DNA from 4 places in the Motilimonas thetidivivens genome. Region 2 is predicted to be linked to each of the others. Evidence: predicted binding sites of a transcription regulator. Region 2 holds the regulator's gene; each other region holds the start of a gene.
What was found. The regulator sigma-54, encoded in region 2, starts transcription at its own class of promoters, with help from an activator protein. The targets are predictions, from matches to a motif close to GTTGGCACGNNNNTNGNNT.
Positions count from the first base shown of each region.

Region 1: ACK8OT_RS00165 (flagellar assembly protein T N-terminal domain-containing protein) is a predicted target of sigma-54. The motif match lies at 2,731-2,749, and genes of this name have one in related genera.
Region 3: flhA (flagellar biosynthesis protein FlhA) is a predicted target of sigma-54. The motif match lies at 2,075-2,093, and genes of this name have one in related genera.
Region 4: ACK8OT_RS10180 (superinfection exclusion B family protein) is a predicted target of sigma-54. The motif match lies at 2,934-2,952, and genes of this name have one in related genera.

Region 1 covers NZ_JBKFDK010000001.1:31,783-39,417, forward strand. The annotation lists gene ACK8OT_RS00145 (porin) at 1-59, shown strand, start outside; gene ACK8OT_RS00150 (DUF2057 family protein) at 172-1,032, shown strand; gene ACK8OT_RS00155 (LPP20 family lipoprotein) at 1,192-1,644, opposite strand; gene ACK8OT_RS00160 (FlgO family outer membrane protein) at 1,660-2,460, opposite strand; gene ACK8OT_RS00165 (flagellar assembly protein T N-terminal domain-containing protein) at 2,800-3,960, shown strand; tRNA gene ACK8OT_RS00170 (tRNA-Arg) at 4,028-4,104, shown strand; gene ACK8OT_RS00175 (flagella synthesis protein FlgN) at 4,171-4,605, opposite strand; gene flgM (flagellar biosynthesis anti-sigma factor FlgM) at 4,605-4,925, opposite strand; gene flgA (flagellar basal body P-ring formation chaperone FlgA) at 4,999-5,679, opposite strand; gene ACK8OT_RS00190 (chemotaxis protein CheV) at 5,915-6,832, shown strand; gene ACK8OT_RS00195 (CheR family methyltransferase) at 6,850-7,635, shown strand, end outside.
Region 2 covers NZ_JBKFDK010000007.1:136,353-143,987, forward strand. The annotation lists gene pmbA (metalloprotease PmbA) at 1-274, shown strand, start outside; gene mgtE (magnesium transporter) at 328-1,689, opposite strand; gene ACK8OT_RS07630 (HPr family phosphocarrier protein) at 1,799-2,074, opposite strand; gene rapZ (RNase adapter RapZ) at 2,085-2,936, opposite strand; gene ptsN (PTS IIA-like nitrogen regulatory protein PtsN) at 2,948-3,394, opposite strand; gene hpf (ribosome hibernation promoting factor) at 3,402-3,689, opposite strand; gene ACK8OT_RS07650 (RNA polymerase factor sigma-54) at 3,710-5,161, opposite strand; gene lptB (LPS export ABC transporter ATP-binding protein) at 5,247-5,972, opposite strand; gene lptA (lipopolysaccharide transport periplasmic protein LptA) at 5,972-6,493, opposite strand; gene lptC (LPS export ABC transporter periplasmic protein LptC) at 6,480-7,034, opposite strand; gene kdsC (3-deoxy-manno-octulosonate-8-phosphatase KdsC) at 7,031-7,579, opposite strand; gene ACK8OT_RS07675 (calcium/sodium antiporter) at 7,598-7,635, opposite strand, start outside.
Region 3 covers NZ_JBKFDK010000001.1:86,997-94,631, forward strand. The annotation lists gene fliQ (flagellar biosynthesis protein FliQ) at 1-28, shown strand, start outside; gene fliR (flagellar biosynthetic protein FliR) at 28-813, shown strand; gene flhB (flagellar biosynthesis protein FlhB) at 858-1,988, shown strand; gene flhA (flagellar biosynthesis protein FlhA) at 2,130-4,232, shown strand; gene flhF (flagellar biosynthesis GTPase FlhF) at 4,251-5,654, shown strand; gene ACK8OT_RS00455 (MinD/ParA family ATP-binding protein) at 5,659-6,531, shown strand; gene ACK8OT_RS00460 (RNA polymerase sigma factor FliA) at 6,524-7,240, shown strand; gene cheY (chemotaxis response regulator CheY) at 7,345-7,635, shown strand, end outside.
Region 4 covers NZ_JBKFDK010000011.1:61,316-68,950, reverse strand. The annotation lists gene ACK8OT_RS10190 (methylglyoxal synthase) at 1-212, shown strand, start outside; gene ACK8OT_RS10185 (MOSC N-terminal beta barrel domain-containing protein) at 261-2,177, shown strand; gene ACK8OT_RS10180 (superinfection exclusion B family protein) at 2,260-2,853, opposite strand; gene ACK8OT_RS10175 (hypothetical protein) at 3,017-3,172, opposite strand; gene hutG (formimidoylglutamase) at 3,242-4,177, opposite strand; gene ACK8OT_RS10165 (DNA/RNA non-specific endonuclease) at 4,301-5,230, opposite strand; gene ACK8OT_RS10160 (beta-N-acetylglucosaminidase domain-containing protein) at 5,379-6,500, shown strand; gene ACK8OT_RS10155 (hypothetical protein) at 6,723-6,890, shown strand; gene ACK8OT_RS10150 (substrate-binding periplasmic protein) at 7,013-7,635, opposite strand, start outside.

The sequences.
Region 1 (7,635 bases), on a different contig from region 2:
TAGACGGTAGCTCTACTAAAGGTACTGTTGTACGTGTTGGTCTAGAATACGGTTTCTAAGATATCGTATATTAGATAAAACTCTAACGCCGGCTTTTGCCGGCGTTTTTGTTTTTATCACTTAATTTAGTGTTATAATGTCACCCCGCTTTTCAGTATTTATGGATGAACTATGATCAAATCCAAAAGCCAAAGTTTAGTTTTAATTAGCCTACTTGCCTTGACCGCATGTGCTGCTAATCCCAATAAAACAAGTTCAGATGAGTTTGCAAGTAATACAACTGTTTCAGATGGCTTTTCAACCGTCGATGTTGTGGGTGAAAAAGTCAGAGCGATACCGCAAGCTGGATCTGCTCCCGGGTTAACGCGCGGTGAATATTATATCCAGTCTAGCTTTGCCAAAAACACTAACGATGTCGGCTTATCTGAAGTATATATGGATATTTCATATTTCAAGCAGCCAGGCGAATATGAATATGTTTATGTTGGCGGCACTCGTGAAAAGTTAAAACCACGTAAGGTAACCAGTGAAACTTGTAATGAAAACTGCACATTAAGCCAATGGTTTAAATTTTCTGTTCCAACGGATTTGTTAGTTGAAAATCAAGAGAAAGGCTTGACGTTTGAAATTAGACAAGAGCACGCCAATAAAGGGCTGAAGTTTCTCATTGCCCCAAATTACATCCAAGGAATTGTTAAACGTATAGAGGGTGTATATCTTACATACGGTAATAAACCTCAAACTGCGGCTGCTGTAGCGACGACTGCGGCTGTATCGTCAACCGCGACAAATTCGACGGTAGCAGAAAAAAGAGAAAGCACAGCTGTTGAAATGACGCGATACTGGTTTAATAAAGTGTCAAGCGCAGAGCAAGAAGCGTTTATATCTTGGGCGTTAAAAAACCGCAAGAAAGTCACATCGACTCTTGATGCACAATCGAAAGAGATGGAAATGTTAGCCTATTGGTTTAATGAAGCGACGGAAGCGGAAAGAGCTGAACTGTTAACTTGGACAGTAGAAAACATTAATTAAAATCATTTTACTATTACTTGGTAAAAGTGGTAGTTAAATTTATCTGATAGCTTATGCTGGTGTATTATATTATTTAACCAGCATAAGCTATTTTACAGATAATGATAATGCTACATAATTTCCAAAACCATATTTCTAGCTAGCTTTAAATTAAATCGGTTAATAATAAGTCACTTTCTTGATTTTTTGCGCTGGGGTTTGAAGTTGATTCAGGTAAAATAATTGCTCTGTGTTTAACTCTAACTCTGTGGCATACATTTCGCCAACCGGGTAACTTTGTACCACTCTTGCGCCTTTTATTAGTCCATCGACTTGAGCTTTAACTTTATCTGAGCCTAAAACAAAACTGTTAAGGCTGTTTCCGCTGCTAATTTTTAAACCATACACTTGCTCTGCAAGCTCGCGGTAAGCATCAATTTTCGAGGCTCTTATTGCATTTAACATCTTTTGCTGCTTATTGGCACCAGGCTGCAGTTCAATTGGCGCATATCCTACGGCGATGAGGGTGGGAAATTGCTCTGGTTTCGCTGCTTCATACTCGATGTGAGTGTTTGCCACATTAGAGCATCCGGTTACGAGCAGTGATATAAGGATTGGGAGTTGTTTTATCATTATCTGCTCTCCGTGTTATTTAACAAATTCAACCGTGCGCCCTTCGACGCCTGTTGGTACGCTATGACGCTGGATATAGGCATCATTTTTTGCGGGGTTTAAGCTGTTATGGGCCCCAACCAGCAAGCGGTTTGGAATAAAGGCTCTGCCAGTTGACTCAACCAGTAGTGATTGCATGTTGATGGTTCTTACATTAACTATGACCCCTTCGTCATTTCGTGACATGGTGCCGGTGAAGACCCTATAAACAGGGATTTTACTGCGCAATTGATCCCATTCGCGACTGAAAACAAAATCGCCCTCAGGTGTTACCTTGATCTTTCCGGTTGTTTTAAAGTCAATCACAGGTAATTCTCGAATATGCAGTTCATGAATGAATGCTTCCGAAATGGCTTGGCCAAGCCAGTTAGTATTTTGCAGATCATCCATGTTGGTGATTGAGGTGACAGCGATAGGGGTTTTACTCGCATTCGGGTCACGATTTAAAGCCAGCTGATCAGCGAGACCGCGAATGATGTAATCTAACTCTAATGCCCTGTCACCAGGCATAGCTTCACGTCGTTTGGGCTCTTGTTTCCAGCTGCGATAGCCAGGCGACACAAACCCGCCATAATATTGGCTCGTAGCCGGATTAGCGGCTGTTGCACTGGCATTTTCACCACGGTTTTGATTGGTATAGAACACTTGCGGTTGCCCGGTGGCAGCATTTTGCCGATTGTCAGCAACGATCACCATTTGGGTTTTGTTTGGGTCTACCACAAGCGCGGTTTGATCGCTCGTTGCTGCGCAACCTGTGAGATATAAACTGCTAATCATTATGCTTGTTGGGCATATGAATACGCGACTTTTCAACATGTTAACTCCCAATTCAAAAACGCTTAGGTATATTTAGCCAAAGCATACAGGGTGAGTGTGCTTAATAACTTAGGTATCGGCCCTGACAGCATATTCTTGAGTGAATGGCCCAAGTTATCATGGCGGCCGATCCTGTCCTAACGCGACTATTAATAATTTATATGCAATATGTAGACCAATTAGCTTGATGTTGAGTCGAACTTATGTGCTTATTTTTACAAATACTCGTTTGTTGGCTTAAAACTTGCTTTTATTCTGACATACAGCGCTGGCGGTAATGAGGATAACTGAGGTGATATTATGAAAAAAATGATAGCGTTGCTGGCATTATTGGTGGCATTTGGTTGTCAGGGGGCTTGGTTTGCAGCGCAAGGGCAAGCGCCTATCGTTAATGGTGACTTAGAGCAAGCCAGAGATAACGCTATCAAAGATGGAGTCCGTCAAGCTTTACTCTATTCAGGCGCTTCCATCAGTAGTTTGCAGCAAATTGATAATGGTGTGTTGGCTTCTCAGCAGGTCGCTTTAACGGGTAGCGGTGAAATTCAAGGTATTAAATTGACCAGTGAGCGGATTGAGGATGGTTATTTTTATGTTGATATTCATGTCGATGTCATGCCTGACACACAACAAGCTTGCACCGAACAAAAATATGCCAAGTCTTTGGCTTTGGTTCGATTTAAGCTGCAAAATCGTGAGCAGGCCATTGATGGTGGCCTGTTTGGGTTAGACGTTGAATTCACCGGTAAGTTGAATAATTTACTCGAGCTTCATTCTCAGGCTTTCAATATTCGTCAATATATCAATCAAAACGTTAATTTTGATCCTAATTTATTGGATGCTCGTCACCAAGCTGTTAGAGAGCAGGTAATGGCTATAGCCAGTCGTACCGATAGTCAGTTTGTTATGTTGGGAAGTATTTCAGATGTCTCAATCGAGCGTGAGAAGCCCAGTGTTTTTGACCTAACGGAAAAGCAAGCGCCAAGAAACTTCTTTCTAACGACTTATCTTTTTGATGGCATGACGGGTGAGTTACTTGATACTAAGCATTATCGTGAGCAGGCTATATGGGAATACTCTCGCCAGCAGCAAGTAGATTTGTCATCAAAGCATTTTTGGACATCGGCTTATGGTCAGCGTTTGATTAAGGTGATGGATGATGTGCTTATCAATACAAGTTTATCCTTGGAATGTGCGCAACCGATGGCAAAAATTGTCGCGGTGCGTGATGATCTAGTTCAGATCAACTTGGGCAGTGACAATGGTTTGAAAATTGGCCAACGGATTAAATTGTCGCACAACTCAAGCTACACAGATCAGTTTGGTATCCCCAGATTTAGACAAGAGCAAAGTGCAATATCGACTCAGGTTGTTGAGTTGTATCGTGATTCGGCTGTTTTGCAGGCTAAAGGTTCAATGCCTGCCAGCAATATTCAGCTCAATGACTTTGCTCTGCTGGAATAGTTAGTTTAGCGGGAGGAGAAAATTGAACGCTTTAAATATGCTAAGCGACTGTATATAATCAAGTTTCGCTTCCTTAGCTCAGTAGGATAGAGCGACCCCCTCCTAAGGGGTAGGTCACAGGTTCGATTCCTGTAGGAAGCGCCATTTCTCTGTTACAACAAAGTCGAGTTGCCAATCATTCTAACGTGCAATAACACTCATTAAGTACGACTACGCTTTGATGCCTTTTCCTAATGCATTACCTCCTTGGGTCTTTCCTTTTGCATTGTAGGTCAAGGAGTTAGCTGCTTTAGCTTGATTTAACACACTGGTTAGATGTTTGGTTGTGCGCAGGCTCATTTCAATGATTTCACCATTAACGGCATTTTGCTGTTGGCAGGTGCTAAATGCCGTTTTGATTGCACTCATTAAAGTCTGTATTTCTGTGTTGGAATCATCGCTTAATTGAGCCGAATCAGGGTGAGTTTGTATGGCTTGATCATTGGTTTCAACTTGTTGCAACAAAACCTGTTTTTGATGAACGAGCTGATCAAGGCGATCGGGATCACGATTGATGAGTGTCTCGTATTCCTCATTAATCAGCTCGACTAACGATTGGGTGTAAGCCAGTTGCTGCTCAAGTAGCTGTAAAATAGATGCGTTCATTAAATTCCAAGTGATTGGCCAAACTTAGCTTCAAATTCTGTCATATTTTTGGCTAGTTTGTCTGCATCTATCTTGTATTCACCATTGAGTATGGCTTTTTTCAGCGTTTCGACCCGCTCTCTATTGATCGTGGTTTCAGACGATTCTTTTTTCAGGCTATTGAAAGCTTGTGCTTGAGGCGTGAGTGACACCGAGTCTTTGCCTGTTGCTGGTCGATTTGGTGCTTGTTCTGTCGCCTTAGCTAATTGCTCTTGTTTTTGTTGTTTTTGCTCAACCTGCAAGTTGGCCCTGCTGCCAACATTGTTCATATTTATAGCCATAATAACAACCTATCTAGATTAAGATGCCGCTAATATACCATATCGGCAGATGCTGGATTAACTTTAGCAGAAATTATAACTTTACTTCCATTTCGCTTACACCAGTCACTTTTCCGACGACTGTTTTATTGGTTTGCACATTTTTGACTCGGATAGTTTGACCTAGGGAGCCACTTGAAATGGCAATGCCATTGGTCTTGATCTCAAGGTTATCTATTTTGGCTTTGATGATCACATTATCTCCTTTGCAGATATAGCAAACATCGCGCATTTTGATCATGCGGCCTTTCGGGATGCGTCGTTTTGCTTTGACGCCATAAAGTTGGGTTGGATCGGCAATCACATTACCACGGATATTTTGTACTTCGACAAAATCAATAATAATGTTTTGTTCGGATAAAACAGCACCAGGCGCCAGCAGTTGCGAGGCTATCACCACAGGCGTTGTTATCTTTACTCTCACCTGAACATAAGTATGCCAAGCCGAGGCGTCATCACAACTTACTTTAACGACCGTGGTCTTATTGATTTTGTCATTGACGATGTCGGCAGTGAGAGGCTGTTGGCAAGGCGTGAAGCTTAATCTTGAATCCAAAGGTGATGCAACAATGTCTACTTTTCCATTCGCGGGAGACTGAATTTGTGCGGCAACTTCATCTTCTGCCATCTTTTCGATCAATAAATGTGGGTTTGGGCTAGCAAAAGCCTGATAAATACCTAAACTGCATAATAAAATAAATAATCGCTTTAGCATTTTACTCCTGGTGTCGATATAGGTTGAGACATAAAAAAATCAGTCAATTAGGCTGAAAAATTCAACTTAGGTTTGATTTAAGGTTTAAACTTAACTCATGCAAATTGTGCTTTGCAACTAAACTCATTAATGAAGTAGTTTGCTAGTACTTGAATAATGAATGTAAGCAAACTCGATGCCAGTACGCACAATAGTGAGTGATTGCAATGCAGATGGATGATAAACGGAGACAGTTATGGCAGGATTACTTGATTCAGTAAACCAGCGGACCCAGCTAGTAGGGCAAAACCGATTAGAGTTACTACTTTTTAAGCTGATGGGACGCCAGCGTTACGGTATCAATGTGTTTAAGGTAAAAGAAGTTCTGCAATGCCCGCCGTTGACTTCCATGCCTAAGTTACACCCGGTTATTCGTGGGGTGGCTCATATTCGCGGCAAGACCATCTCGGTGATTGATTTGAGTTTAGCGACAGGCGGGCGCCCAATCGAAGATTTGTCTAAATGCTTTATTATCATTTCTGAGTACAACCGCTCAGTGCAAGGCTTTTTAGTTAACTCAGTTGAACGCATTATTAATATGAACTGGGAATCAATCATGCCTCCGCCGCAAGGCGCAGGGCGCTTTAGTTACTTAACCGCGGTAACAGAAGTCGATAATGAGCTGGTTGAAATTATCGATGTTGAAAAAATACTAGACCAAATCTCTCCGGTTAATACCGATGTTAGCGAAGAGCTGAAGACGCCGGATACCAGTGAAAAAGTGCATGGGCGTAAGATTTTAGTTGCAGATGACTCCAGTGTTGCGCGTAATCAGGTTAAGAAGGCGGTTACTTCATTAGGCGTAGAGTGCATTTTGGCTAAAGATGGTAAAGAAGCCCTTGTAATGCTGAAAGAAATGGCTAAAGATGGCCCGATTACCGATCAAATTGCGCTTATCATCTCAGATATTGAAATGCCTGAAATGGACGGCTACACCCTAACCGCTGAGATTAGAGCAACACCCGCACTCAAAGATTTGCACATCATTTTACATACCTCATTAAGCGGGGTGTTCAACCAAGCTATGGTAAACAAAGTAGGAGCTAACAACTTTATCGCTAAGTTTAATCCTGATGAATTAGCAAGTGCTGTGAAAGAAGCTGTAAATAGTTAAGAATTAAGGGCATTGATTTGACTGCTAAAATGTTGTCTGACGAAGTATATAAACAATTTTCTGACTTTCTTGAAGTTCAGTGCGGTATTGTTTTAGGGGCAAATAAACAGTACTTGGTTAAGAGCCGTTTATCTCCGCTATTAAGCCAATATAAGGTGGATTCGCTCCCTGAGCTGATTCAGCGTTCAATGAGCTTTCGTGAGCGCGACCTGAGAGCATCGGTGATCGATGCAATGACGACAAACGAAACGCTTTGGTTTCGTGATACTTACCCATTTCAGTTATTGGTTGATAAATTATATCCGGAGTTAAGCGTCAATAAGCGACCACTTAAAATTTGGTCGGCTGCGTCATCGTCTGGGCAAGAGCCTTACTCGATTGCAATGTCGACTTTGGAATATCAAATGAAAAAGCCGGGCGCTATGCCCCATGGTATTCAAATCCTTGGCACGGATATATCGAGTGCTATGCTAGAGCATTGTAAGAAAGGCGAGTATGACTCTCTCGCGCTCGCTAGAGGGCTTTCGCCTGAGCGTAAGCGTCAATTTTTTGAGGCGATTAATGATGGCTCAGGACGGATGCGGATATCAGATAAAGTCAAAAAGTTGGCGTCCTTTCGGTCGTTCAACTTACTTGATAGCTACACCTTGTTAGGTAAGTTTGACATTATTTTCTGTCGCAATGTGCTTATCTATTTCTCGCCTGAGGTTAAATCTAAGATCCTCAATCAATTTGCTAATGCTTTAAACCCAGGCGGATATTTAATGTTAGGGGCATCTGAGTCTTTAACCGGATTAACAGAT
Region 2 (7,635 bases):
TGACGATATGCTGCGTAAACTTGGCACCGGCTTATATGTTACCGAGTTAATGGGGCAAGGCGTGAATGCCGTATCAGGAGATTACTCTCGCGGCGCGGCGGGCTTTTGGGTTGAAAATGGTGAGATAGCTTTTCCCGTTCATGAGGTCACCATAGCTGGGAATCTTAAAGACATGTTTATGGGGATCCAAGCCGTCGGCAGTGATGTGGATTTACGCAGCAGTTTGCAAACCGGCTCGGTGCTGATTGACAACATGAAGGTTGCCGGTAGTTAATTGACGGCCTGTTGATTTATTGGCCCTGTAGTGAAATACAGGGCCTGCTTGGTTCAACTACGTAAAAATAGGGTCGCCATACCGAGAAAGGAAAATAGCCCAACCACATCTGTGATAGTGGTTAATGCCATGCCGCCCGCCAGTGCCGGATCGATGTTGAATTTTTTCATGACAAGTGGAATACACACCCCAGCTAAACCCGCTACCGATAAGTTAATAAACATAGCGCCAGCAATCACATAGCCGATATTAACATCGCCTTTCCAGATCACCACGGCGACCGCCACCAAAATAGCCCAAATCAAGCCATTTAATAGGCCTATTGACGCTTCTTTCATGATTAATATTCGGCTGTTGGCATCACCGATATGGCCAACCGCCATACCTCGAATAACCAGCGCTAAGGTTTGATTACCGGCAATGCCGCCCATACTGGGTACGATAGTCATCAGCACGGCTAAGGTTGCGATTTGCGAAATCGTCGCTTCAAACATATTTGATACCGAAGCCGCAAGAAAAGCTGCACCTAAGTTAACGGTCAGCCAAAAGGTACGGCGTTTGGTACTTTTAAGTATTGGCGCAAAGGTATCTTCGTCGTCATCCATACCCGCCATACCCATCATCTTATGGTCGGCGTCTTCGCGAATAATATCGACCACGTCATCGATGGTTATCCGGCCTAATAATTGGCCGTTTTGGTCAACCACGGGGGCACTGATAAGGTCACGACGTTCAAAAATTTTCGCGATTTCTATATCTTCCATTTCCACGGGGATACGTTTTTTGCTTTTGTCCATTACCTCGCTAACGCGCGAACTAGGATCGACCGTGAGTATGGTTGCTAGGGTTACTTCACCCAATAACTTGTCATGTTTATCGACCACATAAAGGGCATCTGTGCCTTCGGGAAGCTCGGTTTTGAGGCGTAAATATCGCAGTACCACATCGATGGTGACATCGGGTCTAAGGGTGATGGTGTCGGTGTTCATCACGCTACCCGCGGTATCTTCGGGGTAGCCTAGCGCTTGCTCAAGACGATGCCTATCTTGGGCATCCATTTGCGACAATACGTCTCGATAAGCGTCTTCATCTAGACCACTAAGTACATAGGCAAGATCGTCGGTATCCATGCCTTCGGTGGCGGCAACCAGATTTTCCGTATCCATTAACGCCAAAATACTGTCGCGGGCGTCTTCGTTTAATTCTTCAAGGATTTCACCTTGTTGCTCAGGATCGGTCAGCTGCCAAATATTGCGCCGTTCACCTTGCGGCGATGATTCAAGTAGTAGGGCGATATCTTCAGGGTGGAGATGTTGCAGCATGCGCCGAGCATGGACATACATACCGCTGCTGAGGGCTTTATTTAATTCGATTAGGCGCTCATGTGTGTTTAGATTAACTAGCTTATCTAGCATCTGTAACTTCCCCCCTTGAGAGCTGTACTATCAAAATCTAACGTACCCGTATAACCCTTTCGGAACCATAGTGGATGTTTAGAGAGGCGATAGTAAAAAATTGGATTAGTTATTCTTCTTCTTCAAATTTGTCTTCTATGAGTTGTTTAACCGCTTCCAATGCATTGTGTGCATCGGCTCCTTGCGCTTGAATTAAAATTTGTTGGCCTTGGCATGTTTCGAGCATTAGTAAACCCATCACACTGGCCGCTGAAGCTGATTTATCACCGTGGACTAAGGTCACAGTGGCGTCGAATTTTAACGCTAATTCAGCCAGTTTTACAGCTGCTCGTGCATGTAAACCTAGCTTATTTTTTATCGTAATGTGTTGTTCTAGTTGCGACATGTAGGGCCTGTTAATCTTTTAGTTTTTCCAACGTTCGGTGGCGGATCTGTACTTGATGATCGGCTTTAAAATACTCGGCTAATTTTTCGGCGATGTAAACAGAACGATGTTGCCCGCCTGTACAGCCAATCGCAATGGTGACATAACTGCGGTTGTTACGCTCAAGGTGAGGCAGCCAAGTACCAATTAAATTTTCCAGTTGCCAAATAAACTTAACCACTAAGGGCTGTTCGGACAGATAATGTTGTACGTCGGCATCGAGCCCTGTTTGCGGCTTTAATTCCGGCACCCAGTGCGGGTTAGGTAAAAAACGAGCATCAAAGACATAATCTGCGTCTTTAGGTAAGCCGTTTTTAAAACCAAAGGATTCAATCACCAGCACGAGTTCATGATTCTTTTGTCCCAGCACGCGCTGTTTTACCAATTCGCTGAGATCATGAATCGACATATCGCTGGTATCTATGCGCAGATCCGCGGATTCAGATATTGGCTCCAGTAGCGCGGTTTCTTGATCTATGGCTTGAGATAAAGATAACTTCATCTTAGCTAAAGGATGCAAGCGGCGCGTTTCACTGTAACGACGAACCAAGATGGCGCTACTTGCGTCTAAAAACAAAGTAGTTAGCTCTACTTGTTGCGCTAATCCCTGAATGGTGGTGTGCAGCTCATTAGGATCAAGCGGTAAGTTTCGCACATCAATGCTAACTGCGACTGCCTCATAATTGTCCTGTAAGCTTGTGATTAAAGCCGGAAGTAAAGGCAGTGGCAAATTGTCGACACAGTAATAACCTAGGTCTTCTAGTACCCGCAACGCTACCGTTTTACCAGAGCCTGAGCGACCACTCACTATGGTGAGTTTCATATTTTTTCCGTTTAAGGTGTGCAGATCACATCAAACAGCTCTGCATCGGTTTTCGCTGCACGCAGCTGACGACAGATTTGTTTATCCGAGAGTTTACCCGCAATAAGTGACAGTGTTTTTAAATGTTCGCTACATTGGCTTTCTGGTACCAAGACGGCAAACAATAAATCGACAGGTTGATTATCGATGGCGCTGAAGTCGATAGGGCTTTCGCATTGGATAAAAATTCCCGTAACGGGATATTCATCGCTGATCCTGGCATGGGGAATAGCGATACCGCAACCCACACCTGTGGTGCCAAGGCGTTCACGTGTGAGCAGATTTTCAAACACCACCTTAGCGTCGATGTTAAGTTTGCCAGCTGCTAACTCGCTAATGATTTCTAGGGCTTTTTTCTTGCTTGAACAAGAAACTGCACTTAACGTGCAGTCTTGGGTTAATAATTCATTAATTTGCATATTTGAGTTAAGACTGTTTCAGCTTTTCCTTGTGCTTGATCACTTGGCGATCTAATTTGTCAACCAAAGCATCTATTGCAGCATACATATCAGTATCTTGGGCAGTAGCGAAAACCTCACCACCGGTTAGGTTAATTTTGGCTTCCGCAATTTGGTTTAATTTTTCGACGTTAAGTATCACCAAAACGGAATTAATGCTATCAGAATGTCGTTCAAGTTTAGAGAATTTCGTTTCTACATAATTGCGCATTGAATCAGTGATATCAATGTGGTGACCTGATAGGTTTATTTGCATATCGACTCTCCTGTTACTGTCTATAATAGACTCTTGCGTTGGTTAGAAGGCGGAATGTTTAATGATTCTCTATATTTAGCTATTGTTCTGCGGGCAACTTTGATGCCTTGATCGGCCAGTAGCTGAGTGATTTTACTGTCACTTAGTGGCTTGGCTGGTGTTTCGGCTGCGACTAGTTTTTTAATGAGTGCGCGAATGGCCGTTGATGAACATTCACCGCCACTTTCAGTTGCTACATGGCTGGAGAAGAAATATTTTAGTTCAAAAATACCTCTTGGGGTGTGCATGAATTTTTGCGTGGTAACGCGAGATATGGTCGATTCATGCATTTCCACTGCCTCGGCCACATCGTTCAATACCATAGGTTTCATGGCTTCATCGCCGTATTCAAAAAAGGCCACTTGATGCTGTACGATACAATTCGCCACCTTCATTAGGGTTTCATTGCGGCTTTCAAGGCTTTTAATAAACCATTTGGCTTCTTGCAAATGTGAGCGGATAAATTGGCTGTCATCGCTATTGCGCGTTTGTTTGGCAAAGGCGGCGTACTGATCATTGACGCGTATTTTTGGCATGCTGTCGGGGTTAAGTTCAACCACCCAGCGGCCCGCTTTCTTTTGTACCGAGACATCGGGCACTATGTATTGGGCGTCGAGTTCAACCACCGCATTACCGGGGCGCGGCTCTAAGGTGTGAATTAAACGCATGACCTCGCGCAGCTCTTCTTCTTTGAGCTTGGTCTTACGGCTTAACGTTCGGTAATCGCGGTTTGCCAGTAAGTCCATGTGCTCTTTGATGATGGCAATGGCTTCGGCTAACCAAGGTGTATCGGGTGATATTTGGTTTAATTGGATCAGCATGCACTCCTGTGCGGAGCGGGCTCCAACACCGAGGGGATCAAAGTGCTGCAGCCGTTTAAGCACGGCTTCTACTTCATCTAGCTCAACCTCAAGATCATCGGATACGACACTTTCTAAAATATCTTCACTGGAAACGGTGAGGTAACCTGATTCATCGATGGCATCAATAATCGCTAGCGCGATGGCGCGGTCGGTTTCACTAAATGGCGTGAGCTCCATTTGCCATATCAGGTGATCTTGTAGGTTAGCGCTGGTTTCACCTTGGTAAATATAGTCGCTGTCATCCCCACCTGAGCCAACGCCTGTGCTGCTTGAGCCCGCATTGGTGGTGAAGGTGTCATCCCACGTCGAATCAGTGGGTAGTTCATCCGGAATATCGTTTTGCGCCATGGCTTCACTGGTTTCAAGCTGGCTACTGGTATCATTGTCGTAGCTGGGCTCGTCGCCGCTATGCTCGTTTTCTTCAATTTCGAGCAAGGGGTTAGACTCAATGGCTTCTTGGATTTCTTGCTGTAACTCTAATGTAGAAAGCTGCAACAAGCGAATGGCTTGCTGTAGCTGAGGGGTCATCGTTAACTGCTGACCTAAACGCAACTGTAGGGTTGGTTTCATTAAATTCCTGTTACATCACTCAATAGGTATGAGAGCTTGGATGTTGGGGTGAGCTCAAGCATCCAAATTCGGGTTACCTTTAAAACTATAGCTTGAATTGATCGCCAAGGTAGACTCGTTTTACTTGTTCGTTTTGTAAAATTTCTGCCGGCGTTCCCGTGGCAATCATTTCCCCATGGCTCACTATATAGGAATATTCACATACATCTAGTGTCTCTCTCACATTATGATCAGTGATTAATACACCTAAGCCTCTGTCTCGTAAGTGTTCTATGATTTTTTTTATATCAATTACTGAGATAGGATCAACCCCAGCAAAGGGCTCATCGAGCAAAATAAATTGCGGATCGGCGGCCAATGCTCGCGCAATTTCAACCCGCCTTCTTTCACCACCCGACAGGGCCATACCTTTACTGTCTTTAATATGGGTGATGTGAAACTCCTCGAGCAGCTCATTGAGCCGGTCTTGTTTTTGTTCACTAGAAAGTTCATCACGTATTTCTAATATGGCCATGATGTTTTGCGCCACGGTGAGACGGCGGAAAATAGACGCTTCTTGTGGCAAATAGCCAATCCCTTTTTGTGCTCGTACATGCATGGGTTGACTTGAGATCTCTTGATCATCGATAAAAATTTGCCCTTCGTCGCGTTTAACCAGGCCAACTACCATGTAAAAGGTGGTGGTTTTTCCCGCTCCGTTGGGGCCGAGCAGACCCACGATTTGGCCTGTTTCAACTTGCAGGCTAACGCCATTGACCACACGGCGGTTTTTATAACTTTTTGCTAAGTCTTTTGCTTGAAGGATTGCCATTATTGCGCCGTTTCATTAGATGAGTTTGATTTATTTTTTTGCTCTACTTGTGCGGGAAGAAACACGGTTCGAGTTTGCTGATCGCCTTTTTCACCCTCAATTTGGCGCGTGGTGATGTTGTAAGTAATCTTTTCCGCGGTGTAATTACTATCTAACTGCGATAGGGTGGCTTTTTGTGTCAAAATAATTTGATTGGTTTTTTTCAAATAGCGAATTTTGTTGGCGCGAGCTTCAACGGGTTTGCCATCGTCCATCATTTGATAGAAGGTCGCCGGATTGCCGGTGGCGATCATTTCTTCTTCACCCGCTTTATGGCGGATACCGACTAATTTGCTAGCCGTCATTTTAATGCTGCCTTGGGTAACAACCACATTACCATTAAAGGTTGTTGTATTGTTGTCAAGGTTTGCGGTGTTGGAATCGGCGCGGATCACGATTTCCTTAGTGGAGTCGGACTTAAGAGCGTAGCTTGGTGCGCTCAGAATAAGTAATGATGCGAGTAAAAGGTTAAGGTTTTTCATTTAAATAAGTCGCCGTTACTTGATTTAATAAACTGATGTTTTTGCCATTCAATTCACCGAACAGGCCTGTCCCTTGTTGCTTAATTTGATCGCCATATAGAGTAACAAGGTCGTTTGAATGAAGCTCGTTGTTGACCAAATCCAGCGTTAATTTGTCGGTGGTGATCAAATTTATGTGTTGGTCATGGGTTAAATTAGTGATGGTTACATTGTCACTGAGCTCAAAGGTATCCTGATCGAACAAGGTGCCATTATCGCCGGTAATTTGCCATTGGGTTTGATCGTTATTGCGAAATACCACCACAACCGGCTTAGCAAACTCGGTTTTGAGTTGATCTTGATAATGGTGCATTTGAGTCGCAAAAATACGGTAATCCACTGTGCCATTGGTATTAAACATGGTCGATTGGATTTGATTGGCCACAAAATAAGCTTGGGAAGGGTCTCTTGCTTGTTTGGGCTGTTCGTCCGCTTTAAAGTACTGCCACGCTCCAAGCGAGATCGCAAAAAGTACAAAAAGCCAAGCATTTAGCTTGTTCATACACTGGTTCCCTGAGCTTGCTCTAGTAAGCCTTTACTGCATAACAGTAAATCACACACTTCTCTGACTGCGCCATATCCCCCTTTAATGCTGGTTATGTAGTCAGCTTGCTGTTGGACGATAGGGTGCGCATCGGCGACCGCGATACCTAAACCAACCTGAGTCATTACAGGTAGATCGATGACATCATCACCAATATAGGCTATTTCGTTAGGCGTCAGTTGTAATTCTTTGAGTAGTTGTTGATAGGCTATCAGCTTATCATCTTGGCCTTGAAAAATATGGGGTACGCCAAGTGCAGTCATTCTGTTATTTACGATGGCAGATTGTCTGCCGGTGATAACCGCAACCGCAATATCGGCATTTAAAATCGCTTTAATGCCAAAACCATCACGAGTGTGAAAGGCTTTGAGCTCTTCACCTTGGTTGCCCATGTAAATCCGGCCATCAGAGAATACCCCATCAACATCACAAATCAGTAACTTGATTTGACAAAACTGTTGTTGCTGCGCTTGTGTTAGTGCGCCATAGGGGGTATTCAGCATAACTAAACCTTAATCTGGTTACATGGTGTAAAACAATAATACCTGATAAGCAATAA
Region 3 (7,635 bases), on a different contig from region 2:
TGAACAAATCCCAAGCGTTATTGGCTGATGAGCTACCCTGCGGATATTGTGATCACTTGGCTGTCCAGTTACCTCTGGGCTCTGTGCCGAATTTCTGCCATGTTAATGGTAATGACGGGGATTGGCGCGAAAACCACGCCAAAACGTATCCGTTTACTGTTGTCACTTGCCATTACCTTTATGGTGGTGCCTGTATTACCTGATCCGCCTCCAATTCCTTTGTTTTCGGGGGAAAGCTTTTTAATTGTATTGCAGCAGATTTTAATCGGTACAGCGGTGGGCACTGTCTCTGTGTTTGTGATGCAAACGTTTGTTATTGCAGGCCAGATAATTGCCATGCAGACCAGTTTAGGGTTTGCATCCATGGCCGATCCCTTAAATGGCCAAACATCCCCTGTGGTTGGTCAATTTTATTTGATGCTGGTTACCTTGCTGTTTTTTGCCGTGGATGGGCATCTGGTGATGATTTACATGATAGTGGAAAGCTTTACCACGTTACCGATTTCGATGCAGGGGTTAGCCCCGTTGCAATATGAAAAGCTTGCTGGTTGGCTGGGGGTGATGTTTACCGCAGCACTGGCTATGTCTATGTCTTCGATTGTGGCTATGCTATTAGTGAACTTTTCCTTTGGTATTATGACGCGAGCCGCACCACAGCTGAATATTTTTACCTTAGGTTTCTCAATCAGCATGTTGTTTGGTCTATTTATTTTGTGGCTCACTATCGGCAACGTGGTACTGCATTTTGATGGCCATTGGCAGCGAGGTGCAGAGCTCATGTGTGATTTGCTCAATGGCGCTTGCAGACCTTAACCTAGTGCAAGCCTTAGTTTTTACAGCACGCCAGGAGAATTTAAATGGCAGAAGCTGACGGCCAAGAAAAAACCGAAGACCCCACGGGGAAAAAACTCAGTGACGCCCGCAATAAAGGGCAAGTGGTGCGCTCTAAAGAGCTTGGCACGGCGGCTATTTTAATCATGGCTGCTTTTGCTTTGATGATGTTAGGTGACCACCTTGGCCATGCCTTTGTGACCATGATGACAAAAGCCTTTACGTTTGAGCGTGACGTGGTGTTTGATCCTGGTCAGATGATGGTGGTGTTTGCTAACGGCATTGGCGAAATGATCTTACCTACATTAGCTATTCTAGTGGCGTTATTTCTTGCCGGTGTGGTGGGCACGATTGCGATTGGTGGTATAAATTACAGCAGTGAAGTAATGTTGCCTAAACTAAGCAAAATGAGCCCCCTTGCAGGCTTTAAACGCATGTTTGGCAGCCAAGGTTGGATTGAATTACTGAAGTCTATCTTAAAAGTGAGCGTGGTAGGCTGTGGTGTTTGGGGCATTTTAACTTATAGCTTTGCTGATATCTTGGTACTCAGTTCAACCCCCTTAGGCTCGAGTGTTGAAGCTGCATTGGATATGTTGCTTTGGATGTTCTTGATTTTATGCGTTTCCTTATTAGTGATCGTGGTTGTTGATGTGCCTTATCAACTTTGGCATCACAAAGAGCAACTTAAAATGACCAAGCAAGAAGTGAAGGACGAGCATAAAGATCAAGAGGGTAAACCTGAAGTAAAAGGACGCATTCGCCGTTTACAAATGGAAGCAGCGCAGCGTCGTATGATGGGAGAGGTGCCTAACGCCGATGTTATTGTTACTAACCCAACCCATTTCTCGGTTGCGCTAAAATATGATCCTGCCAATGGCGGCGCACCGCGAGTGGTTGCTAAAGGGGTGGATCAAATAGCCTTGAAAATTCGTGAAATCGCCCGTGAATATGAAGTGCCCGTCATGAGCTCGCCGCAGCTTTGTCGCGCTATATACCACACCACGGAACTGGAACAAGAAATCCCCCATGAGCTGTTTGTTGCCGTTGCGCAAATTCTGGCTTATATATTCCAATTAGAGCAATACCGTAAAGGACGCGGTAAACGACCGACAGCATTGCCTAAAGAATTTGATATGCCTGAAGGCTTTAATTACTAGCCTCAATTGCTAGCCTGATCTAATTATTTGACCGCTGACCAAGTTTCGTTGATTGCTCCGCTAACTTTGCGTGACGGCGTATTGCAATAGGCGCGGTTATTGCATAGGGTTAAAGCGTCATTTTTTTGTCGAATTATGTGAATGAATTTAAAGTCCAATTTAGCCGGCTTCTGGCAACAACGAGATAAACTGATCAAAGGGGTTGGTGCGCCTGTCATGGTGCTTGCTACCCTTGGCATGGTTGTATTGCCTATGCCTGCCTTCTTACTCGACATCCTGTTTTCGTTTAATATTGCCCTTGCTTTGGTTGTGCTGTTGGTGGCTATCTACACCAAACGCCCGTTAGATTTCGCTTCATTCCCCGCCGTGTTGCTGATTGCAACCTTATTACGTTTAGCACTTAACGTGGCATCAACGCGCGTGGTATTACTTGAAGGCCATCAAGGAGGAGACGCCGCGGGTAATGTGATTGCGGCCTTTGGCTCGGTAGTCATCGGCGGCAACTATGCGGTAGGTTTAATTGTATTTTTGATCTTAATGATCATTAACTTCGTGGTTGTCACTAAGGGTGCTGGGCGTATTTCTGAAGTAAGTGCACGGTTTACCTTAGATGCGATGCCGGGTAAACAAATGGCGATTGATGCCGATTTAAATGCCGGCATGATAGATCAAGAACAAGCAAGATTAAGACGTGAAGAAGTAACCCGTGAAGCAGACTTTTACGGCTCCATGGACGGTGCAAGTAAGTTCGTAAAAGGGGATGCAATTGCCGGTATATTGATCTTGTTTATTAATATCATCGGCGGCTTCATCATAGGCATGGCGCAACATGGTTTGAGCTTTAGAGACGCTGCGGAAATATATACCTTATTAACCATAGGTGATGGCTTGGTTGCGCAAATTCCATCACTGTTATTATCGATTGCTGCTGCTATCACCGTAACCCGTGAAAACCGCTCTGAGGATATGGGTGAGCAGGTGATAGGGCAAATGTTTAGTAATCCTAAAGCCTTGATGATTACTTCCGGTATTTTAATTGTAATGGGGTTGGTGCCCGGCATGCCTCATTTTGCATTTTTATCCTTGGGCTTATGTGCTGCTGGTGGCACCTATTGGATAATGAAGAAGCAAAAATCGCAAGCGGCTACAGCGCTGGCAGAATCCGAGAAAAATATAGCCAATAGCAATCCCGCGGTGCAGACCAAGGAGCTGGGCTGGGATGATGTACAACCAGTTGATACCATTGGCCTTGAAGTAGGCTATCGCCTTATTCCTTTGGTTGATAAAAGCCAAGGTGGTGAATTACTTGAGCGGATCAAAGGGGTGCGGAAAAAGTTATCGCAAGAGCTTGGTTTTTTAGTGCCACCTGTACATATTCGCGACAACTTAGACTTACCACCTAGCTATTACAGTATTTCGTTAATGGGTGTGACCAGTGGTCAAGCCGAAGTGTTTCATGACAAGGAAATGGCGATAAATCCTGGGCAAGTGTTTGGTACAGTAGAGGGAACCCCCACTATTGAGCCCGCGTTCCAATTGGACGCCTTATGGATTTCACCAAGTCAGCGTGAACATGCTCAAGCCATGGGTTATACCGTGGTTGATGCTGCGACGGTCGTCGCCACGCACCTCAGTCAGTTACTGACAAATCACGCCGCGCAATTACTCGGTCATGAAGAAGTGCAAAATCTTCTCGACTTACTAGCCAAAAGTCATCCTAAACTAGTAGAAGGGCTAGTGCCGGATATTTTACCGCTCGGGGTTGTGGTCAAAGTATTACAAAGCTTACTAAATGAAGGGGTGCCGATCAGGGATATCCGGACTATAGTGCAAACATTGTCGGATTATGGCGTGAAGAGCCAAGATGCAGAGGTATTAACCGCTGCATGTCGTATCGCACTAAAACGCATGATCAGTCAAAATATTGTCGGAGCCGAGTCAGAAATCCCAGTTATTACGCTTTCGCCAGAGTTGGAGCAAATTTTGCATAACTCGATACAGGCAGGTGGTAGCGATGGGGCAGGTATTGAGCCAGGGCTCGCAGAGCGGATCCAGAACGCATTATTTGAAGCCTCTCAACAGCAAGAGCTTGCAGGTCAACCTGCTGTTTTGCTAACGTCGGGCGTGTTGCGAACAACCTTGGCTAAGTTTGTTAAAAATACCATTCCTAGCTTACAGGTACTGAGTTATCAAGAAGTACCGGAAGATAAGCAAATTAGAATAGTTAACTCTGTCGGGCAATAACCGACAGGAGACAGCAGTATGAAAATTAAACGTTTTTTTGCAAAAGATATGCGTGCTGCGCTGGCTGAGGTGAAAGAAATCTTAGGGCCAGATGCCGTCATTATGTCAAATAAAAAAGTCACCGGTGGCATTGAAATCGTTGCGGCCGTTGATTATCAAGCGGCATCTGAAGTGAAACCTGCGGCTAAGAGCCATAGCGACTTAAAAGAAGACAGCGTTGTATTATCAAATCGCGCTCGTAGCGCAGCCCAGCCGACGACGCAAGCCGCTCAGCAACAAGCAAAAACCATTAATGCGAAATCGGGTCAACACTTAGCGGATTCCTTATCAGCCTTACTGGCTAAACAAGGTAAGCCAACGCCCGTGCGTAAGGCCAATCAGCCAGCGACGTTAATGGAACAAGAAAATTGGCAAGCACCGAAACCTAAAGCCGCGCCTACTCGAGCGCGAGCCACACCCACGAGTCATGTTAGTAAAGATGACAAAGTGTTAGAAGCCATGCGTGAAGAAATGGCCTCGCTGCGCAAGTTATTGGAGCATCAAGTTTCAGGGTTAATGTGGCAGGAGCTCGAGCGTAAAGAGCCGGTTCGCGCTATGTTAATTAAATGGCTCAATAAGTCAGGCTTTTCGGATGATATTGCCGATCAATTAGCGAGCTGTATTCCAGAAAGCTGTACACCATATGAAGCGCAGCAGTATTTGTCCCAGCTGCTTGAAGACCAAGTCGCCATTGGTGAAAACGAAATTTTAAAACTGGGCGGCGCGGTGGCATTACTTGGTCCGACTGGCGTTGGTAAAACGACGACGATTGCCAAACTAGCGGCGCGTTTCGCGATGGAGCATGGTGCTGAGCAAGTCGGTCTGATTACCACCGATACCTATCGAATAGGGGCCCACGAGCAGCTAGCCACTTACGGTAAAATATTAGGCTGTGCGGTGCGCGTTGCTAAAGATGCCGATGAGCTTTCAGAAATCTTGTATCAAATGCGCACTAAGCGTTTAGTGCTGATTGATACCGCTGGTATGGGACAGCGAGACGTTAGGCTTTCAGAGCAATTAGAAACCTTAATGAAAAACTCTCGCGTTAGGATCCGTAGCTTTTTAGTGATCCCAGCGACATCGCAGCGTCGAGTTGTACAAGAAGCCATCGAACATTTTAGAAAAATTCCGTTATCTGGTTGTATTCTCACGAAACTAGATGAAAGTTTGAGTCTGGGGGAAATACTAAGTGTTACAATTAAACATGCTTTACCTATCTCATATATAACGGATGGCCAACGGGTGCCCGAAGATATAAAAATTGCAAACGCAAAATACATGGTATCCAGTGCCTTGCGTTTAATGGAACAAGAAATGGCAAAAGACCAACATCAATGGTATAGCGAAGCAGATGACTGCCACACCTCGGAGTATTATGAATAAAACCATGTTAACTGATCAGGCGAGTGGGCTGCGAATGATGAAAAATAATAAAGTAAAAGTGATCACTGTGACCGGCGGTAAAGGCGGTGTGGGTAAAACCAATGTGACCTTAAACTTGGCCGCATCACTGGCAGCTCAAGGAAAACGTGTTTTGGTATTAGACGCTGACTTAGGTTTGGCCAATGTCGACGTGTTACTTGGCTTGCGTGTCACCAAAAACCTTTCCCATGTTTTATCCGGAGAATGTACCTTAGACGAAGTCATCATAGATGCGCCGCAAGGGATGAAAATTATCCCTGCTACCTCCGGAACTAAGTCGATGGTGGAGCTAACCCCAGCCGAGCATGCAGGTTTGATCCGTGCGTTTAGTGAACTGCAAACTCCCATCGATGTGCTGTTGGTTGATACCGCAGCCGGTATTTCAGACATGGTGCTTAGTTTTGCCCGTGCCGCGCAAGATATTGTGGTAGTGGTGTGTGATGAGCCAACCTCAATCACCGATGCCTACGCCTTGATCAAGTTACTCAGTACCCAATACGGCGTATTTCATTTCAAAATTGTAGCGAACATGGTACGTAGCTTACGCGAAGGACAGGAGCTATTTTCTAAACTAACGCGTGTGACGGATAGATTTTTAGATACTGCCCTTGAATTAGTTGCTTGTATTCCTTTTGACAACAACGTTCGTCAATCGGTACGGAAGCAAAAGCTCGTCGTAGAAGCGTTTCCAAAGTCGCCTTCATCGTTAGCCTTTAGAGCGTTATCGAGTAAAGCGGTGACATGGCCTGTGCCCAATCAGCCCGGTGGCCACCTAGAGTTTTTCATTGAGAAGCTATTAGATAGTAGCGCCGAAAGCAGAGAGAAGATAAGTGAATAAAGTCCACGCTTACACCAGTCAAGTTCAGCCGAATGAACTGGTTGAACGTTATGGACCTCTAGTGCAACGGATTGCGCATCACCTACTTGCACGTTTACCTGCTAGCGTGTTGGTAGAAGATTTAACTCAAGCTGGCTTGATTGGTTTACTTGAAGCCAGTAAGAACTTTGACGCTAGTAAAGGAGCTAGCTTTGAAACCTTCGCAGGCATTCGTATTCGCGGCGCGATGTTAGACGAAATGCGCCGTGGAGATTGGGTCCCTCGTAGCGTTCATAAAAACAGCCGAATGATCGCTCAGGCGATAGATCAAGTTGAAAAAGAGTTAGGCATTGACGCCAAAGACGCCGATATTGCCGCTAGGTTAGGGGTGTCTCTTGATGAGTATCACACCATGCTACGTGAAGTAAACAGCGGCAAATTAATCGGCATAGAAGACTTGGGAGCAGGACAAGACAGCGTAGGAGCGGTTGAATTGCTCGATAATTCACCACTTGATGGTGTTTATGAAGAAAAATTTCAGCATCACCTCGCAACTTGTATAAAATCCTTACCCGAACGCGAAGCCCTTGTATTATCTTTATATTATGATGAAGAGCTAAATTTACGCGAAATTGGTGAAGTGTTAGATGTCAGTGAATCGCGCGTCAGCCAAATTCACAGTCAAGCCATCCACCGTCTTAAGGGGAGAATGACTGATTGGCAAAGATAGCATGTCACTGTGGCATAAATGTAACTATACTGGTTTTAGTTGCCTAAATAACATTTCAGCACAAAGAGTTGAGTTCAAACCAACTGCCATTTAAGGAGATTAAGTTGGATAAAAATATGAAAATTCTAATCGTTGATGATTTCTCAACGATGCGAAGAATAATCAAAAACCTATTACGCGATCTTGGCTTCAATAATACCCATGAAGCAGATGATGGTAGTACTGCACTGCCGATGCTTAAAAATGGCGACTTTGAATTTCTAGTTACTGACTGGAATATGCCGGGAATGCAAGGTATCGACCTATTAAAAGAGGTTCGCAAAGACGAAAACCTACGTCATTTGCCTGTGTTAATGGTAACCGCAGAAGCTAAGCGTGAACAGATCATTGAAGCT
Region 4 (7,635 bases), on a different contig from region 2:
TTGATGTGATGATCTTTTTTTGGGATCCATTAAATGCAGTGCCTCATGATCCGGATGTTAAAGCTTTATTACGCTTAGCCGCGGTATGGAACATTCCGTGTGCAACCAACAAATCCAGCGCCAATTTTTTAATGAACTCAGAGTTTATGAACAATGAGTATGAGATTGAAATTCCCGATTATGCCGGCTACTTAGCTGAGCGGACTCAATAATCACAGTTGCACACTCAATGTGATTAGTGTGCCTATAAGGAAGCTTAGATGTCAGCACCTAGCCCCGCCATAAAGCAAGCGAAGTTAAGCCAGATTACGGTTTTCCCGATAAAATCAACGGCCGGTATTCACCTTAACCACTCTTTTGTTGAAGAGTTGGGGTTAGTGTTTGATCGTCGTTTTGTCTTAGTGGATCACCAAGGCAAATTCATTACGGCGCGTACTCAGCCAAAATTAACCTTAGTTCACAGCGCGTTTAGTGAGTATGGTTTGCATGTTCGTGCGCCAAATATGCCGGCGTTAGAAATTGACAAAAGGGATTTTGGCCACCTTTACCTTGATGTGGAGATATGGGGAACTCAGGTGAGCGGGCAATGGTGTCATAAAAACTATGACACCTGGTTTAGTGATTTCTTGGGAGTGCCATGTCGATTACTCTTTTTTGCTGAACAAAGTGAACGCTGGGTTAAAGATCAGCAAACCCAAGTGGCTTTCGCCGATGGCTACCCCTTGTTGCTGATATCGCAAGCATCTCTTGATGACTTAAATGAGCGCGCCGATGAAAGCGTCACTATGGATCATTTTCGTCCCAACCTAGTTGTTAAGGACTGTCTCGCGTTTGCTGAGGATAGTTGGAAAACCATTCAAATAGGTGAAGTTCGTTTTGCGGTCGTGAAGCCGTGTTCGCGCTGCATTTTTACCACTATAGATCCTACGACAGGGATAAAGAGTGAACTGAACGAGCCATTGAATACGCTGCAAAAGTACCGTAAAGGCAGTGATGGTCAGGTTTACTTTGGCCAAAATTTGATCGCGTTAAATGAAGGTAAAATATCGGTATTTGATAAAGTTGAGGTGTTGGAATATCAAACCCCGGAAGCTTATATCAATCATGCACCGAAAGTGCGCAGCGCCACGCCGATAGCGCAGGCAAATCAGTGGAGTAAGCATCAAACACAGGCGTTAACTTGTGTTGCTGTCATAGAAGAAAGCCATGATGTAAAAACGTTTCGCTTTAGTTGCGCCAACGTGACTAAGTTTAGTTACCTTGCGGGGCAGTACATCAACATTGAAGTGACCATAGATAACAAGCCATACAAACGCACATATACCTTGTCATCGACACCAACTAGACCGGATCTCATCAGCATCACGGTGAAAAAGTTAGCTCAAGGTAAGGTCTCTACTTGGTTGCATGAGCATTTAGAAGTCGGCGATAACTTATTTGCTTATGCACCTGCGGGCAGCTTTCATTTACAAAAAGCACCCAGTGAGGCTCCCTTATTGTTTATTTCTGCTGGGGTCGGTATTACCCCCATGCTGTCAATGCTTCGAAACATCAGCGATTTAGCGCAAAGGCGTGATGTGGTGTTTTTACATGCTGCTAAAACCCAAGCCGATCTGGTGTGTCAGCAAGAGCTAGCCTTCTTGCAGTCGTTATTACCTCATTTAAGCTTGCACTATTTTATCAGTCGCGAGCAAGGTGATGAGTTTGCTCCTAAAACAGGAATGTATTTTGGCCATATCAACCAGCGCTTTTTGGAGCAGATACCCGACCTGACGAAACGCACTGCGTTTGTCTGCGGTCCAACCGGCTTTATGACGCAGATGAAACAACTGTTATTGGCTGCGGGATTGCCATCAAGTCAGTATTATGATGAGAGTTTTGGCCAAAAAGAGGGTTTTGGTGGCAATAAAAAGCAACTGAATATTCTATTTGATAGCTGGGATACTTATGTTGAGGGCGACAACCAATTGACATTATTAGAGCAAGCCGAACAAGCTGGATTGAGTTTACCTTTTTCTTGTCGTGGTGGCATGTGCGGAGCCTGTAAGGTGCAATTACACTCGGGTGAAGTGCGTATGCTAAGTGATGCGGCTTTAACTCCCGATGAACGAGAGAGTGGGGTGGTTTTGGCTTGTAGTTGTGTGCCGCAAACGGATCTCGTGGTGTCGCAGTGCTAATGTTTGCTAATTAACTCAGGCTCTATTAATCAGTGTCAAAATACGAGTGATCCGCCGCCTTTTTGACACTGATTGTGTTCTCTTAACTGCGCAAGCCAACAAAATTTTGACGAGCGTATTCAGGACGCGCCGATTTTAGTAACTCTACTTCTTCTTCCGTCATTTTCCCTTGTGGCAAACCAAGTAACTTGTGGGTAAGTAGTGGTCGCGCTGCAAGGTTTATCGAAAGTTTCACTATCCGGCGTTCACCATTAATTTCCTGAGTCGATAAGGCGGGCACCAGCACGCCTGCGTCCAATAAGTTGGCAACAGCGGGCTCATTTAATGGCAGAGACAGCACATTTTTACGCTGAATAATATATTCACGTAACACCGCTTTTTCTTCAAAATCAAGGCGCTTGATCATATCTGTCATGCGCTTGTATTGCTGTTGCTGCTCGGTTTTATGGGTTAGCCTAAAGTGAGTGTATAGCAAGCCTTTAGCGATAAAGTAAGCACAGCTAATGATACTAGCAACCGTTAGGTACGGGCTCAGTTGAGCTTGTAACGACTGAATGTTGAGCGCTTCGGCTAATCCGCCGGGCAAGATCAGCATAAATATGCCGCTTAATAATACCCAAGCCATTAGTAAGCTAAATTGAACATTCATCGAGAATTGCGTAATAATTTGTTTCATGTGAAATCCCCTTCGTATTTCCATTGAGGCATGATGCAAAATGTAAGTTGGGCATCGCGTTGAGCCAGTTAGGTTTTATTAAGCAAGTGCAGTGCCAAGATTAAATTCGAGGCAAAAAAAAGCCCTTGATGATTCAAGGGCGGTACTTGTTAGGATCGCATCACTACAAAAGTGCGATTTGATGGAGATGTCCTTGCCACAGCTCACCGGAGAAGTCTCTTACCGAGACGATACCTGTTGCTTGCTGATGGCTGATAACCACACCTTCACTGAAGTCGAGATTACGTCTGGGATATACCACGCGTTTTCCAATCCACATAAGCCAATTCGCTAAGTCTTAAAAGCCTGCTTAGTATAAGAGTCATATATGACAAAAATCTGACAACCGTCAAAGTGCTAACTGACTAATTAATCGCGCTGCAACATTGGCGGTGCGGTTGTCTTGATCAAAGTTCGGGTTATATTCACTAATGTCAGCAAGCTTTAGCTTATCTTGGCCGTGTTTTTTGACCGTCAAAATCAGGTGCTCAAGTAGCTCGAGGGGCATACCATAAGCGGCTGGGGCGCTTACTCCGGGCGCGATATAGGCAGGCAGTACAGCGAGGTCAATGCTGATATAGATGGCATCGACTTCGTTAATAAAAGACCTAATACCCGCTTTTACAACGTCAATGTTGTGCCAGTGCAGCTCGGTATCAAATTTGTATTTTACCTGAAATTCTTTTGCCCTTTGAAACAAGGCTTGGCTGTTACTAATTTTGCTGACACCAAGGCAAAGATATTGTAATTCACGACCTTTGTCTTGGGCATGTTTCATTATTTGATAAAATTGGCTGCCCGATGAACCGCCGTCGTGATCGCTGCGGATATCAAAATGGGTGTCGAAATTGATCACGCCAATTTTGGCTGTGGAACTGAGTTTTTTATCTAATCCTTGATAACAGCCAAATGCTAGCTCTTGCCCCCCGCCTAAGATAATCGGAAAGTGAGTTTGCTCTAAGATATCTGCCACCATGTTACCTAAGTCTGCTTGTGCTTTGGATAGTTCAAACCATTCACAATCTAGGTTACCAGCATCATATACCGGCTTATCCAAATGCCAAGCTAGATTAGCGAGGGCGCGCCGAATCGCTTCGGGACCTTTGGCGGCGCCGTGGCGGCCTTTACTTTTACGTACACCCAAATCACAAGGAAAGCCGACTAAGCAGGTTCCTTGCTGCGCGCCGTGCTCTAAACGAGTCACTTTATTGTGCCAGCGTATTGCTAATGGGCTGTCTTCACGGTCTTGTTTGCCTAGCCATAAAGGCGAAGATAAATTTGTCATATCTAATATATCTCAAGGAATTAGCTGATTTTTAGTTTGGCACATCATGGCTAAACTAAAACCAATATCCCTCGCCTTAATGACAAAATTAATACATCTGTGAACTGCTGCAAAATTCTTCACTTAGTAGCATAAGGTTTCGCAAGCGATACCATCGTTATCATTATCCAATCGACTGACACCACAGGTATTTAAGTAAAATTGCGCTTCTTGGCAATTCTGCATTTGGCTGCAATAACGCTTATCTTCACAGCTAAAGGAGGAATTGGTGGCGGTGCTGTTTGTATTTAGGCCACAAAGGTCGCCTAGTTCATGTTTGTTTAGACCAAATTGAGGAAACAAGCGCAGCTTAGTTAAGCCCTCGAGCTGTGCCATGCTGACTTGGTATTGGCTCACGTCAGAGAGGCTAAAACCCTGATGGGGAATGACAAAGGCCATGGTGGTTTGCTGGTTTATTGGGCTGGCATAGGCTTTAAAATAGGCTGATGGAATGCGGATTTTCTGGGCTAACCATTGCTGATCTCGGGTGTAATAAATGGGGCCCGTTATTACCATTAAATGGCCGATTTCAAGTGTGCATTGTCTCTCCCATGCTTCCAGCTCAGCCCAGCCTTGGCGATTAAACGCTGGCAGCTGTGGCACTATGTTGCTCATCAAGTAAGATTGTTGCGCCGAGCTTGGGGTGAAATCCATCGACGCAGCGGGCGCAAGGTGGCCACGATCATAGCCTGTCGTCAAATAAGTGGATGGGGCGATTTGTGCCGAACTGGGTAAATCGGGGTCGGGGATAAAATCATAATCTTGACCATAACCAATAACCCGTTCGGGGGTTAATTGATAGCTGACCCAATCGGCGGTGTTATGGCTTAGGTTAAAGCCCAGCTGGTAGCCTTCACGGCATAAGCTGAGATCCGAATCGTGCTCCACTAATGTTTGATCGCAGTCAGTTGAAGCAATGAACGAGGCTTGTTGGTTGGGTTGCAGCGAACTAGTGCCACTTTGGCAGCCAACGATGGAAGTGAAAAGAATAAGACTAAGGTACAGTTTGCGCATAAAAATCCATTATTGATTTATTTGTTACTATGATAGGCAAACTTATTCGCCTTTTTGGCTCAACACGTTATGTATTTTTAAACTGTGAACTCACGCTGTGAGGCTAACGCTAGTTTTTTCCCATATTTTCTTTATGCTGGCGAAATACATGATTAAGTGGGGGATTTGCATGCAAGCTAAGGTATTCGAGCAAAATGAAGGTTTCAATCTAGGTGTGATTGAAGGGTTTTATGGCAAGCCGTGGTCATGGCAAACCCGCCTAGAATATTGCGACTTTTTAGCGAAGCAAGGATATGGCGCTTATATCTATGGCCCGAAGTTTGATCTCAAGCTACGTGAGCATTGGCAACAACCTTGGAGTGACGCAGAGCGGGAGCATTTACAACAATTAGCCCGTTGTTATCAACAGGCAGGTTTAAAGTTTGGCATTGCCTTGAGCCCTTATGAAGTTTACCAACACTGGCATAGTCAAACCCGTGATGCCTTGGTCAAGAAAATGGCTGAAATAAATGCCATTGGGGCCGACATTTTGTGCATCTTATTTGATGACATGCGAGGTGACGTGCCTGATCTGGCGGTGAATCAGGCCGAGATTTGTGACTTTATTGCGCAGCACAGTCAGGCCGAAGAAGTAATTATGTGTCCTACCTATTATTCGGATGATCCGGTGTTAGAGCGGATTTTTGGAGCCAAACCCGAAGGGTACTTAGAGCTCTTAGGACAAAAGTTAGATAAGAAGTTCGACGTTTTTTGGACCGGACCAAGCGTCTGGTCGGTCGCTTACCCTCCTGAGCATCTCATCCGTGTTGCAGAGCAGTTGGGGCGCAAGCCTGTGATTTGGGATAATTACCCCGTTAATGATATGAAAAATTGGCACTATTTGTTCTTACGCGCTTTTAAAGACCGGCTAGCAAGCATGCCAAGTTTAACTCGCGGCCATTTTGTTAATCCTATGAATCAAGCTCAGTTATCCAAAATATCGCTATACACCTTACCGCTAGTGTATCAACAGGGTGAGCAATATGATCCTGAACTCGCTCTGCAGCAAGCGCTCACTGAATTAGCGCCCAAAGACTTAGCCGTTCAATTAGCGCAAGATACGGCTGATTTTGCTGATCGCGGTTTTAAGTTGCTTACGCCCGAAGAGGTAAAAGGATTGCAAGCGCGATATAGCAAGTTTGATCATCCCATGGCACAAGAGGTACTTGGTTGGCTCAATAAAGAATACGAATTTGATGCCAACAAGGTGCAGCAATGGACCCAAGATTAGCCACAACAAACTGAAATTTGGGCGCGTTTTTAGTGCAATAAAGTTGTCATACTGAGGGGCTATAGTTGCTTTGATAACAATAAATATCCCCTTGGTATCATTGCGGCAATTGTTTAAATTATCTGCAAAATAACTTTTCATGAAGGTGAAAAACTTTCACTTTATTTCGTGCTCTGCTAAGGCTATTTATTGCAATGTAATCAACATTGGAGCTTTAAAGCTATGGGTAAGACATTCATCAACGATGATTATGATGACGACTACGAAGATCCAGACTACCATGACGTGGCAGATCACAAGCGCAAGAAGAAAGAAAAAATTCAAGCCAACCTTGTGCGTGATAAGCGGCGTCAGAAGAAATATGCAGAAGGTGACGAACAAGGTTTCTAGTTAATAAAAAAGCCAGTTTTTTAGCTGGCTTTTTTATTGGCTAAAATTTATACCTCTCAGGCCGTCGGTTTTTTCGTTGAACAGCCTTAAAGCGGCCTTATTTCCCAGCCGAGATCAAACGACTAATGTTTAGCTTTACTCAGCTCAAACATCCCCTCATGCAAGGTGAGATCTCGGGTCAGTTTTTGTTGCCACTTGTGTTGTATTTCGATCAGCTCTTGGCTTTCTTTGTAGTGTTGAAAAGCCTCTTGCCATTGCTTTGCGATGTCGGCGGGAGTGCTTTTGGAGAGCGCTAAATAGCTGTAGGCGGTATTCACGTAATGAACTTTAACCAATTGCTGAAATGCCGGCTGCTGAGCCAGCATGTAGGCATGCTCAATATCACCTGTCAGCACGGCATCAATGCGTTTTGCCAGCAGCATTTTATAGGCTTGCTCTAATGTGTTGAGGGGATAGAGATTAGTGAAGCCTTGAGCTTTCAGCCATGTCTCGCGGTTGTCAGCACGGAGTACGCCAATGTATTCCAGTTGTTTGTATTGCTCTAATTGGTGATATTTTTTATCGCTGTCTTCACGGGTAATAAAATACCAATGTTTGGCCATGACAGGGCCTATCCAATAGAAGCTTCTTTCTCGCTGCGGGTTACGCTCGGCGCTAAAGATCAAGGTATTGGGACGCTGTAGCCCTAGCTCTAACACGCGTGCCCAAGGCGCGATTTCTATTTCTTGTTGGTGCTGGGTATGAC